Regions from separate parts of the Pseudomonas sp. ZS1P83 genome, predicted to be linked through region 1. Evidence: predicted binding sites of a transcription regulator. Region 1 holds the regulator's gene; the other holds the start of a gene.

Evidence for each region. Region 1 encodes sigma-54, which starts transcription at its own class of promoters, with help from an activator protein. Its sites were predicted from a motif close to ANTGGCATNNANNTTGCTNT; they were not measured.
Region 2: a site for sigma-54 is predicted at 2,246-2,265, ahead of ACYZT0_RS00575 (pilin). Genes of this name have one in related genera too.

The regions. Positions count from the first base shown of each region.
Region 1 is NZ_CM142706.1:4,500,847-4,507,586, reverse strand. Features, by position in the region: gene pmbA (metalloprotease PmbA) at 1-153, shown strand, start outside; partial or broken gene ACYZT0_RS21385 (FagA protein) at 266-346, shown strand; partial or broken gene ACYZT0_RS21380 (ZIP family metal transporter) at 338-854, shown strand; gene ACYZT0_RS21375 (HPr family phosphocarrier protein) at 863-1,138, opposite strand; gene rapZ (RNase adapter RapZ) at 1,154-2,011, opposite strand; gene ptsN (PTS IIA-like nitrogen regulatory protein PtsN) at 2,014-2,478, opposite strand; gene hpf (ribosome hibernation-promoting factor, HPF/YfiA family) at 2,491-2,799, opposite strand; gene ACYZT0_RS21355 (RNA polymerase factor sigma-54) at 2,873-4,366, opposite strand; gene lptB (LPS export ABC transporter ATP-binding protein) at 4,550-5,275, opposite strand; gene lptA (lipopolysaccharide transport periplasmic protein LptA) at 5,275-5,823, opposite strand; gene lptC (LPS export ABC transporter periplasmic protein LptC) at 5,810-6,382, opposite strand; gene ACYZT0_RS21335 (KdsC family phosphatase) at 6,390-6,740, opposite strand, start outside.
Region 2 is NZ_CM142706.1:107,944-114,683, forward strand. Features, by position in the region: gene ACYZT0_RS00565 (type II secretion system F family protein) at 1-383, opposite strand, end outside; gene pilB (type IV-A pilus assembly ATPase PilB) at 386-2,086, opposite strand; gene ACYZT0_RS00575 (pilin) at 2,312-2,728, shown strand; gene ACYZT0_RS00580 (BON domain-containing protein) at 3,040-3,396, shown strand; gene ACYZT0_RS00585 (DUF2845 domain-containing protein) at 3,586-3,882, opposite strand; gene ACYZT0_RS00590 (DUF748 domain-containing protein) at 3,882-6,740, opposite strand, start outside.

The DNA of each region.
Region 1 (6,740 bases):
GAAATCCAGTTTGCGGTCCAGGAAGTGACCATCGCTGGCAACATGCGTGACATGTTCAAACAGATCGTTGCGGTGGGTAATGACCTGGAATTGCGCAGCAACATTCGCACAGGTTCGGTGCTGATCGAACGGATGACGGTAGCGGGTAGCTAACGCTTAACCGTTACGCAAAAAGGCGCGCCACCCATCGTTGGGCGGCGCGCCTTTTTTGTGCGTTGATTTTCTCGGGATTGTTTTGGTTCTCATTACCGAATGAGCCCAGATCATGAGTTCTGCCTTGCACGAGCAGCCTTACCTTGAAATCTGGCGCTGGATGAGTCGCCAGATCCGTTGCGCAATCGTTCCCGGGATCTCCGCCGCTGAAAACCTGGGGCTGACGCCTTGGGCGGCCAGCGGACTGATCAGTTTCGGCATCATGGTGGGTGCGTTCGGGCTGTTTCTGGTGGATCGAAAGGTCTCCGGAGCGAGTCCGCAAATGTGGGTCGGCACCCTGGAACGGCCCGTGATTCCACCGCGTTTCTAGTGTTTTTGTTTGCCATCATCGCGCACAACATCCCCGAAAGCAGGGCGGTTGGTGTGTCGGCGGGTGGAGGCTGTCGCGGGTCAAGACGTTCCTGATCGGTGCTGCTTCAGGGTTGGTCGAGCCGGTCTTCGCGCTGTTGTGTGCCTGGCTGGTGAGCCTGGCGGAATTGTTGTTGCCCTTGGGGTTGACACTGGCAGCCGGGGCAATGTTGCTGGTCGTCACCCATGAAGTCATTCCCGAGTCGCGCCGCAATGGTCACGACAAGCTTGCAAGTCTTGGGCTGCTGATCGGGTTTTGTTTGATGATGGTGATGGATACGGCGCTCGCCTAGGCGAGTGCTTAACCACCTTCGCCGAAGTAGTCCTTGATCAAATCCACCAAAGCCTGCAAGGCTTCGTCAGCCTGCTCACCTTCGGTACTCAGGTGAATTATTGTTCCCTTGCCGGCAGCGAGCATCATCATCGCCATGATGCTTTTTCCGTCTACCATGGACTCGGGAGTACGTCCGACCCGAATCGTGCAATCTTTGAACTCACCGGCGACGCCAACGAATTTCGCAGAAGCACGGGCATGCAAACCCAGTTTGTTGATGATTTCAATTTCCAGAGCAGGCATCGCGGTGTGAATCCTTTAGCTGAGGTCGCGGTGGCGAACCTGGACGTTCTTCAGGGTTTTTTGCAGGGCCTGACCCAGACGTTCGGTCAGGTAGACGGAGCGGTGATGTCCACCGGTGCAGCCAATGGCAATGGTGACATAAGCACGGTTGCTGGCGGCGAAGCGTGGCAGCCATTTGAGCAAGTACGTGGAAATGTCCTGGAACATCTCTTCGACATCCGGCTGCGCCGCCAGGTACTCGGCGACCGGTTGATCGAGCCCGGAATGATCGCGCAACTCCGGCTTCCAATAGGGATTGGGCAGGCAACGCACGTCGAACACCAGATCGGCGTCCACCGGCATGCCACGCTTGAAACCAAAAGACTCCACCAGAAACGCAGTACCGGGCTCCGGCTGGTTCAGCAGGCGCAGCTTGATGGTATCGCGCAGCTGATACAGGTTCAGGTTGGTGGTGTTTACTTTGAGATCGGCGAGGTCGGCAATCGGCCCGAGCAGGCTGGTTTCATCGTTGATGGCTTCGGCCAGCGAGCGATTGGCATTGCTCAGAGGGTGGCGCCGGCGGGTTTCCGAGAAGCGTTTGAGCAAGGTTTCTTCATCGGCGTCCAGATAAAGCACATCGCACTGGATATGCCGGCTGCGCACTTCTTCCAGCAGTTCGGGAAACCGCGACAAGTGACTTGGCAAGTTACGCGCATCGATGGATACGGCAACCAGCGGTTGTGCCAGCTCGGTGTGAATCAACGCGCGTTCGGCCAGTTCCGGCAGCAGGCCGGCGGGAAGGTTGTCGATGCAGTAGTAGCCGTTGTCCTCGAGAACATCGAGCGCGGTACTTTTACCTGAGCCGGAGCGGCCACTGACGATGATCAAACGCATGATTACTGACCGTTTTGCTCGTCCAGGACGACCTGATACAAGGCTTCATTGCTCGGGGCGCTGCGCAGTTTTTCGCGCACTTCCTTGCGATCGAGCATGCTGGCGATCTGGCGCAGTAGCTCCAGGTGCGCATCGGTGGCGGCTTGCGGGACCAGCAGAACGAACAGCAGGTCAACCGGGGCGCCGTCGATGGCGTCGAAATCGATGGGGGCATCAAGGTGCATCAAGGCACTGATGGGCGAGTTGCAGCCCTTCAGGCGACAGTGGGGAATGGCGATGCCGTTGCCAAAACCGGTGGAACCGAGTTTTTCACGGGCAATCAGAGCCTCGAAGACATCTTGCATCTCCAGATCCGGCACTTCTTTATGGATAAGGTTGGCAATTTGCTCGAGGGCTTTCTTTTTACTGCCGCCCGGCACGTTCACGAGGGAACGGCCGGGGGTCAGGATGCTTTCAAGTCGGATCATGGGTTGGGAGTGTTAACGACCGGTCGCGCCCTGGAGGAGGCTTTGGGTCTTTTCCTTATGCTTTTTGAGTTGTTTATCCAGCTTGTCAGTCAGTGCGTCGATAGCCGCGTACATATCGGTATGCTCCGCGTTTGCGACCACTTCATTGCCGGGAATATGCAGCGTGGCTTCGATTTTCTGCTTGAGCTTTTCGACCGTCATCGTGACTTGCACGTTGGTGATCTTGTCGAAATGCCTCTCTAATCGTTCGAGTTTTTCGCCGATGTAGGTGCGAAGAGGTTCGGTCACTTCCAGTTGGTGTCCACTGATGTTGACTTGCATACAGCTCTCCTTCGTTGCCAGTGCATAAAGCGGCAGGCAGAAATGCCTGCCACTGGAACGCTGTGGCGTGGCTCTACATCAACCGCTTGCGTTCGCTCGAAGGCGCGATCCCGAGGGATTCGCGGTACTTGGCGACGGTGCGGCGAGCCACCTGAATGCCTTGTGCCTCCAGTAAACCAGCGATCTTGCTGTCACTCAACGGCTTTTTCTGATTTTCCGCGGCAACCAGTTTTTTGATGATCGCGCGGATCGCTGTAGACGAGCATTCACCGCCCTCAGAGGTGCTGACGTGACTTGAGAAAAAGTATTTCAGTTCATATATGCCCCGTGGGGTATGCATGAATTTCTGCGTGGTCACCCGAGAAATCGTCGACTCGTGCATGCCCACCGCTTCGGCGATGTCATGCAGGACCAGCGGTTTCATGGCTTCGTCGCCGTATTCAAGAAAGCCGCGCTGATGCTCGACGATCTGAGTGGCTACTTTCATCAGGGTTTCGTTGCGGCTTTGCAGGCTTTTGATGAACCAGCGGGCCTCTTGCAACTGATTGCGCATGAAGGTGTTGTCGGCGCTGGTGTCGGCGCGGCGTACGAAACCGGCGTATTGAGCATTGACCCGCAGTCGCGGCACGGATTCCTGGTTCAGTTCCACCAGCCAGCGCTCGTTGTCCTTGCGTACGATCACGTCGGGAACGACGTATTCGGCTTCGCCGGACTCGATTTGCGAGCCTGGGCGCGGGTTGAGGCTCTGGACCAGTTCAATCACTTGGCGCAGCTCATCTTCCTTGAGCTTCATGCGACGCATCAGCTGGCTGTAATCGCGGCTGCCGAGCAGGTCGATGTAATCGGTGACCAGGCGTTTGGCTTCGACCAGCCAAGGAGTCTTGGCGGACAACTGACGCAGTTGCAGCAGCAGGCATTCGCCCAGGTTACGGGCGCCGATGCCAGCGGGTTCGAATTGCTGGATGCGGTGCAGGACAGCTTCGATTTCGTCCAGTTCGATGTCCAGTTCCGGATCGAAGGCTTCGAGAATCTCCTCGAGGGTTTCGTCCAGGTAGCCCTGATTGTTGATGCAGTCGATCAGGGTCACGGCAATCAGGCGATCAGTGTCGGACATCGGTGCCAGGTTCAGTTGCCACAGCAAGTGGCTTTGCAGGCTTTCGCCGGCCGATGTACGGGTGGTGAAATCCCACTCGTCGTCATCGTTGCTCGGCAGGCTGCTGGCGCTGGTCTGGTAGACGTCTTCCCACGCGGTATCGACGGGCAGTTCGTTGGGAATGCGCTCGTTCCAGTCGCCTTCCTCGAGGTTGTCCACCGTCGGGGCGGTTTCCTGGTAGGAGGGTTCAGAAACGTCGGCGTTGGGTGGCTGTTCCGCTTTGTCGGCCAAGGGGTCAGCGTTATCGAAGTCGTCGCCTTCTTCCTGGCGTTCGAGCATCGGATTGGACTCCAGGGCCTCCTGGATTTCCTGTTGCAGGTCCAGGGTCGACAATTGGAGCAGGCGGATGGCCTGTTGCAGCTGCGGTGTCATCGTCAGCTGCTGGCCCATTCTCAAGACTAGCGATGGTTTCATGGCAGGGGCTTAACACCTTATTCGCCGGCGCACATGCGCCATCCACTACAGGACGCCGGAGCGCCAAACATAAGCAAATTATATGCCTGAAACCGCAACGTTTGCCTAGAGCGCTGTAACAATAAAAAAGTATTCATTTTTATCGAGACGAGCACTCGATCGACTAGCCAGGCACCTCAGTGCTTACAAGCGGAACTCATGACCCAGATACACTTCCTTGACCAGGTCGTTGGCCAGGATGGTGGCAGAGTCACCTTCGGCTATCAGCTGGCCATCGTTGACGATGTAGGCGGTTTCGCAGATATCCAGGGTTTCACGGACGTTGTGGTCAGTGATCAGCACACCAATGCCCTTGGCCTTGAGGTGATAGATGATCTGCTTGATGTCGCCCACCGAAATCGGGTCCACACCGGCGAATGGTTCGTCGAGGAGAATGAATTTCGGGTTGGTGGCCAGTGCCCTGGCGATTTCCACGCGGCGGCGTTCACCGCCGGACAGACTCATGCCGAGGTTGTCGCGGATGTGGCTGATGTGGAATTCCTGCAATAGGCTTTCCAACTCCTTGCGACGACTGTTCTTGTCGAGCTCCTTGCGGGTCTCGAGGATTGCCATGATGTTGTCGGCTACCGAGAGTTTGCGGAAGATCGATGCTTCTTGCGGAAGATAGCCAATACCGGCCTTAGCACGACCGTGCATAGGCTGGTGGCTGACATCCAGATCGTCAATCAGTACGCGGCCCTGGTCGGCTTGTACCAGACCGACAATCATGTAGAAACAGGTGGTCTTGCCGGCGCCGTTGGGGCCTAGCAGGCCGACGATCTGACCGCTGTCGATCGACAGGCTGACGTCACGCACGACCTGACGGCTCTTGTAGCTCTTCGCCAAATGCTGAGCTTTCAGAGTTGCCATTACTGGGCCTTTTGCTCGTCGGTTTTCTTCTTCGGCTGGATCACCATGTCGATGCGCGGACGCGCCTCGGTGACCTTGTTGCCGGTGGCGCGACCGGCGCTCGCGAGCTTTTTGACCGTGTCGTAGACGATTTTCTCGCCTTGGGTGACGTTGTTGTCCTTATCGATGACTTTGGCGCGATCGATCAGCACGACGCGGTTTTGCGCAGCGTGGTACTGGATCGTTACCCCGTAACCCTGAACCGGCTTGGTATCGCCCGCAGTTTGCAGTTGCTCGAAGTAGGCGAGGTTGCCCACCGAAGTCATCACGTCGATGTCGCCAGTCGGGGTGCGGGTGATGGTTACGGTGTTGCCGGTAACCTTCAACGAGCCCTGAGTAATGATCACGTCACCTTTATAGGTGGCGATGCCGTTCTTGTCGTCCAGCTGGGCGTCGTCGGCCTGGATGCGGATAGGCTGCTCTTGATCGTTCGGCAGAGCCCAGGCGCTCACGCTTCCCAGTGCTGCGCCCAGACTGAGCAAAATAGGGAGGGTTTTAACGAGCCTCATACTGTCCTCTTACGTTAGATAGCAGGTGTATCCTGCTTTCTTTCAAATACGCTTTCATTCCCTTGCCAGTCGACACACCACCAGCGCCGTCGATTCTAACGGGTTGCTCGGTCTGCGCATATTGCTGCTGCGGGAACACTGTCATGCGGGTGGTGGTAATCAGAGTCTTGCGGTTTTTCTCGTCGAAGCGTGTGATGCGCACCGAGTCAATCAGTTCGACCTGAGTGCCGTCGGGGTTCACTTCGCCGTGCTCGCTTTGGACGTGCCAGGGAAACTCGGTGCCGCGGAACATGTTCAGGTCGGGATTGGTCAACAACGTTACTTCGGTCGCCTTAAGGTGTTCGACCTTGTCGGACGTCATTTCGTATTGCAGTTTGCCGTCCGGCAGGTACTGCACGCTGTGGGCGTTGACCGCGTAATAGTCGATCGCGGTTTCATCGACCTTTGCCACTGGCTGGTCGAGGAAGCGTTCCGGACTGATGTTCCAGTAGCCGACCGCCGCGAATATCGCTGCGATGCAACCAAACACCAGGAATTTGCGAATCTTTTTGCTCAGCATAGTTGGCTCACAGGTACGCAGCGTTGGCCGCATCGAGGCGGCCCTGGGCGCGCAGGATCAATTCGCAGAATTCGCGAGCGGCACCCTCGCCACCACGAGCCTGGGTGATGCCGTGGGCGTGTTCACGGACGAAACTGGCAGCGTTGGCCACCGCCATGCCCAGGCCGACGCGGCGAATCACCGGCAGGTCCGGCAGGTCGTCGCCGAGATAGGCGACTTGCTCATAGCTTAGGTTGAGTTGGGCAAGAAGCTCGTCGAGCACCACCAGTTTGTCTTCGTGCCCCTGGTACAGGTGTGGAATGCCGAGGTTCTTCGCTCGTCGCTCGACCACCGGGGTCTTGCGGCCGCTGATGATAGC
Region 2 (6,740 bases), 1.9 Mb from region 1:
TATTGGGGCTTTTTGCGCAGGGAAGCGGCGAAGCTGTTACCCGCCGCGACTTCCTGTTTTACCTCGTCTACCAGTGTGCGCATGGCCGGGTTATCAAAGCCTTCACCGATGATGTCGAAGGACTGCAACAGCGGTACACCGGCTTTCATCATGGTCGCCATCTGCCGGGTGAACAGGGCAATGTCCTGGGACTTGATGCGCTTGCCCATGTTGAAAATCGAGGTGGACTTCTTGCGTACCTTGCCAGGGTTGATGCCCTGCTTGCGCAACTGGGCCTTGATCAACGCCGGGTTCTGACCGCTCAACTCACCGGTCATTTTGGTGCCTTTGCGGTCTGTGCCTTCCCAGGCGTAGACGCTGATTTTTGCTGCTTTGACCGCCATATTCAGTCCTTGGTGACCCGGTTGATTTCTTCAAGGCTGGTGATGCCTTGCATGGCCTTGAGCAGGCCCGACGTACGCAGGTCGTTAAAACCGTCCTTACGCATCTGGATGTCGATTTCCAGTGAATTGCCTTCGGCCATGATCAGCCGTTGCAGGTCCGGTGTGTTCTTCACCACCTCATAAATCCCGACTCGGCCTTTGTAACCGTTGTTGCAGTGATCGCAACCGACTGGCTCATAGATCGTGAATGAGCCGATGCGTTCCTCGGGGAAGCCTTCCTTGAGTAGCGCCTCACGGGGAATCTCGATGGGTTTCTTGCAATGGCTGCACAATTTGCGCGCCAGGCGCTGGGCGATGATCAGGCTGACCGAGGTGGCAATGTTGAACCCCTGGATGCCCATGTTGTGCAGGCGTGTCAGGGTTTCGGCGGCGCTGTTGGTGTGCAGGGTCGACAGCACCAGGTGCCCGGTCTGGGCCGCCTTGATGGCGATTTCGGCGGTTTCGAGGTCGCGGATCTCGCCGACCATGATCACGTCCGGGTCCTGTCGCAGAAATGAGCGCAGCGCCTGGGCGAAGTCCATTCCTTGTTTGGGATTGACGTTGACCTGGTTGATGCCTTCCATGTTGATCTCCACCGGGTCTTCGGCGGTGGAGATGTTGATGTCCACGGTGTTGAGAATATTCAGGCCGGTGTAGAGCGACACGGTCTTGCCCGAACCAGTGGGCCCGGTCACCAGAATCATCCCCTGTGGCTGCTTGAGGGCGGCCATGTACAGGTCTTTCTGATCGGGCTCATAGCCGAGGGCGTCGATGCCCATTTGAGCGCTGGACGGGTCGAGGATCCGGATCACCACTTTCTCGCCCCACAGGGTTGGCAGGGTGTTGACCCGAAAGTCGATGGATTTGCTCTTGGACAGGCGCATCTTGATCCGCCCGTCCTGCGGCCGACGCCGTTCCGAGATGTCGAGGCTGGCCATGACTTTCAGCCGCGCGGCGATGCGATTGGCCAGTTGAATCGGTGGTTTGGCGACTTCACGCAAAATACCGTCGGTACGCATCCGCACGCGGTAGGTTTTTTCATAGGGTTCGAAATGCAGGTCTGAAGAGCCGCTTTTGATCGCGTCCAGCAACATTTTGTGGACGAAGCGCACCACCGGCGCGTCATCGGCATCCTGGCCGGCGATGGCGTCCTGTTTGTTGTCATCGATCGACTCGATGTCCACACCATCAAGGTCGACATCGGCCATGTCTTCCAGGCCGGTACCGGGGCTGTCGAAGAATTTTTCGATGGCATCAGTGAGTTTGTCGTCTTCGACCAGAATGGCTTCGGTATTGAGCCCGGTGCTGAACTGGATATCGTTAATGACCTGGTGATTGGTCGGGTCGGAAATCCCCACGAACAGTTTGTTGCCGCGTCGCCAGAGGGGCAGGGCGTGGTGCTGGCGGATCAGTTTCTCGCTGACCAGACCCTTGGGTTGGATTTCCTTGTCCAGGCAGTTGAGGTCGAGCAAGGTCATGCCGAAGTGTTCTGACGCGATCTCGGCGACCTGGCGGCTTTTCACCAGCTTGTTCTGCACCAGGTAACTGACCAGGGGGAGGTGATTGCGTTGGGCTTGCTGATACGCCTGTTGCGCGCTTTTGTCAGTGAGCAGCTCGGCCAGGACCAATTGCTTGGCCAGACCGCTAAGGGCGATGTCATTCATTGGGATACCGGACGCAGACAGTTCATGACTTATAGCCTAGTCAAGCGAAGGAACCTAACCAGCGACGTTCAGGTGACAAAAAGTGTCAGATAGTGCGGATTCTGGGGGTAGGAAAGGGGTTTGTATCGATCGCACGCCCCGCCAACACGGAGCGAAGGGCTTGGCATGGGCTGTGCTGCGGCTAGTTCAGATCATGAGATTTCGACTCATGCATGGAGCTTGTCTATGAATACTCAAAAAGGTTTTACCCTGATCGAGCTGTTGATCGTGGTGGCGATCATCGGGATTCTGGCGACGTTTGCGTTGCCGCAGTACTCCAAGTATCAGGCTCGGGCCAAAGTGACGGCGGGTATTGCCGAAGTTTCGGCGCTGAAAGTGCCTTATGAAGATGTCATTAACGCAGGGTCCGCCGATCCGACCATTGCCAACGTCAATGCGACTGTTGCTGCTACTCAGAACTGCAACCTTTCGGTGACGGGGACTGTTGCCGCTGGTACCGGAACCATTGTATGTACGCTGATCAATGCCCCGGCGCCTGTATTGGGCAAGACTATTACCATTTCTCGTAGCGCGACTGCCGGTTGGACTTGCGCAACCACTGCCGCCAAGGACTATTCGACTACTGGCTGCCCAGGCGTTTGATTTAGCGCTGGCTGCACCATACCTCGCCTTAATGGTGGGGTATTTTTTTGTCTGGAATTTGATGGTCATCACGCCGGCAAGAAAATCCCGACAATTCATGGCTTTAGGCCTGCGTTAAAACCCGCAACTTGCATGTCAATAACAACGAGGTCATGCAATTTGCATGATTCCGAAAATTGGTCATATTCATAAGATGATGATTTATAAGGATTTATTTCCTGTCTCAAAGTTGGCACACCGTTCGCAATATACCCAGTAACCCTGCTGACAAGACACGCAGCAGACTATCTAGAAAAACAGGAGTTACTCGTATGAAGAAGTTCGCTATCGCTGCCGCTACTGCTACCGCGCTGACCCTGACCTTGGCCAACGCTGCATTTGCACAGACCAGCCAAGCCACCCAAGCCCCGATGACACTGGCGGCGGGTGAAATGACCAAGGCTAAAGAATCCACTTCCGATACCTGGATCACTACCAAAGTCAAAGCAGATCTGGTCACCGAAAAAGGCATTCCTGGTACCGACATTAAAGTCGAAACCAACAAAGGCGTTGTGTCCCTGTCGTCCACCGTTGCGGTGACAGACGCTCAGAAAACCACCGCCGTGGCTATCGCCAAGAAAATCAAAGGCGTCAAAGCGGTCTCCGCTGACGGCCTGAAAGCCGAGTAAGGCAAGACTTCTCGCCTGGACTGGGAGATGGCGCGGCAGGCGGGCCGAGCAATACGCCTGCCGCCTCTGGAGGGTTCATGCGAAGGCCATAAGGATGTGGCCATTACAGGCCTCGGCATTCGTGTCGGGGCCTGTTCTATTGTGGATGGGTAAAAATCTCTGTAGCGGCTGGCAGGTGAAGGTTAATTCTCAGTTACCGCGCTTGCTGGTGATCTGCTTCAAACGATTACCTTCAAAACGCAGGTACTGATACATCCCGCCGTTGGGTCCGTAGGTCCATTCCTCGACTTGAAACTCTTCCCGTCGGTTAGCGCTGCGCTTGTAGCCCAACAGATCACGGCTGACCGGGTCACCGCATTTCTGCAACACTTCACTGGACCTGTCCCCGACACTGACCAATTGACTGCCGCAGCGCAGGGTATCGGCTGCCGAGGTCTGACTGGCGGCCATTGCCAGTACCAGGCTCGTCAGCCATTTCGCGCCCATCACTCGGCATCCAGATGCAATGGCGTAACCACCCGGCCGTCACCTTCCGCTTCGCCAAGGTTAGCGTCGATGAAGTACACGCGGTCATCGGCCAACTGACCCTTGTCGACCAGATAGTCCTTGATGCTGCTGGCGCGTTCCTGACCCAGCTGGCGTAAGAGAACGTCGCTGGAACTCCAGAACTTGATCACGCCCTCACGCATTTTCGCGGTGCGTTCTTCTTTGCCCAGGTCCTTCCATTCGGCGGGCGGCTGCGTCTTCAGGCGCGTGCGGTAGATCCCTTCCAGCAGCGAACCTTTCTCGTTGTCCGGCACTTGCAGTAGCGAAGCCTGCGCCGGCACTTTGTCACCGCGGCGCTGGAGCATTTTGTAGTAGTTGTACTGGTATTCCCGTTCCAGACGTTGCTCGGCGATCGGTGGGCCATCGCTGCTTGCGGCAGACGTGCCTTCGATTTCCAGGCGCAAGGCCGGACGTTCCTTGAGGGCCTGGGACAGTTTGACCAACGAACCCTCGGCATCCTTGCTCAGGTCGCTTGAACCTGGCGCAAACGAGACAGTGCCCAAATCCTCCGAACCACCACCACTGACCAGCCCGCCAATCATTTTGAACGGCGCCGCGGCGGCTTTGACAATCAGATTGCGCAGGGTCTGCCAGACGATCGGCATGATGCTGAACTGCGGGTTGTTCAGGTCGCCGGTCACCGGCAGCTCGATGGAGATTTTGCCATCGACGTCCTTGAGCAACGCAATCGCCAGTTTCAGCGGCAGGCTCACGGCGTCTGGACTGTCGACTCTCTCACCCAGTTGCAACTGCTCGACCACCACTTTGTTTTCGGCCTTGAGCTGGCCCTTGGTGATCAGGTAATGCAGGTCGAGATTGAGTCGGCCCTTGCGGATGCGGTAGCCGGCGAACTTGCCGGAGTAGGGCGTCAGCGTGGTCAGTTCCACCCGTTTGAAGCTGGTGGCGATGTCGAGGCTGGACATCGGGTCGAACGGATTGACCGAGCCCTTGATGGTCACTGGCGCATAGCGGTCGACCTTGCCTTTGATGTCGACGCTGGCCGGTTTCGCCTGACGGCTGTCGATGGTGCCGATCTGCCCGTTGAGCTGCTGCACGGCCGTGGCGAAGTTCGGGGTCAGGCTGAAATCGGCGAAGTTGGCCGAGCCGTCATTGATGGCAATGCCGCCAATGTGGATGCCCAGCGGCTTTTCCTTGCTCGCAGGTTTGGCTGCAGCCGTTTTGGCGCCTGGGTCGGCCGGTTGCGGGATCAGCAAGTCATCGACGTTAGTGGTGCGATCATCATTGATCATGAAGCGCGCATAAGGCTGGAACAGGGTGACCTTGTTGATCGACAGGCTGTCGCCGTGTTGATAATTCAGGCCTTCGAGCACCAACTGCTGCCACTTGAGGAAGTCGCGGGTTTTGAGGGTGTCGAGGGTATGCAGTTGATCGACCTGGGCGCGGCCTGTGACGCTGAACGCCAGTGGCTCGGTGCTTTTCAGATCGACCGCCAGATCACTGCCGAGCATGCCGCTGCGCAGTTCCAGGCGAATGAACGGGTTGATGTAGGACTGGGCGACGCGCAGGTCGATGTCCTTGGTCTGTACGTTTAACTTGGCGCTGACCGGGGCGAGATTGACGACGCCGTCTGCCGTGATTTTGCCTTGCTTGCCCAGACCGGTGTCGAGCTTGAGGTTAAAAGGCGAGCCATTGAGGCTGTCGAAATTCTGCAGGTCCAGGTTCAGCGGGCCGACGTCCAGCGCCACGGCGGGTTGCGCCTTGCGGTCGGCCAGATGCACTTGGTAATCACGCAGTTGCACGTCTTTGAGCAGCACCTGCCAAGGTTTGCTTGGCGGCGCCGGCTCAGGCTTTGGTGAGTCGGCAGCTGCCGGGGTGCTGACCGGTTCGGCGTTGGCTTTGGCGGCCGGTTTGGACGGTTGGCTGGCGAACAGTTTCTGCCAATCGAGTTGCCCGTCGGCTTCGAGGGCGGCCCAGGTTTCCAGTTTTTGGCTGCGGATCTTGCCGATGACCACTTGCTGCTTGGCCAGGTCTACGGTCGTTTCACTGATGTCCAGCCGCTTAAGCTTCGCCAGCGGCCGACCGTCCGGAGCCTTGATGTTGAAGGGGGCGATGCTGACGGCGACATTGCTCAGCAGCAGTTCGGTTGCTTTGGACAGGTTCAGCTTGTAATCGGTGCTCAGGTTCAGGGTGCCGTTTTCCAGATCCAGCGGCACCGAGTCGCGCACGTAAGGCCACCAGACTTTCATGTTGGCATCGGTGACTTTCAATTTACCTTCGGAGGCGATCGGGATCAGGCTGAAATTACCGGTCCAGTCGATCTGCCCACCGGAAGGGCCGACGGCCACCAGGGTCATGTCGGCGTTATCTTCTGGCAGGGTGCTGAGGTTCTTCAGCTCGAAATCGAGCTTGTCGTAGAGGAACTCGATGGGCTCGCGAGGGCGCGCGTCCTGGAAGTGCACATAGCCGTCGGCCAGTTTGATGCGCTCCACGCGTAGCGGGAACGGTTTGGCGTTCGGGTCGACCGGGGTCGGCTCGCTGGCGGGTATTTTGAACAGGCCGAGCAGATTGAGTTTGCCGTCCTTGCCGAAGAGGATTTCGGTCTTGGGTTTGTCTATTTCAATATCGGACAGGTGCAGCGCCTTGGTCCAGAGGCTATCGATCTGGAGATTGGCATACAGCCGCTCGAAGCCGACCTGCTCCTTGCCCGGATCGCCGATGATCAAGCCCCACACGGTCACTTCAAGGCTGAACGGGTTGAGTTCGATTCGCGAAATCGTGGCGGGCGTCGTCGCGTAGCTGGCCAATTGTTGGTTGGCCACCCGCAACGCGATGCCCGG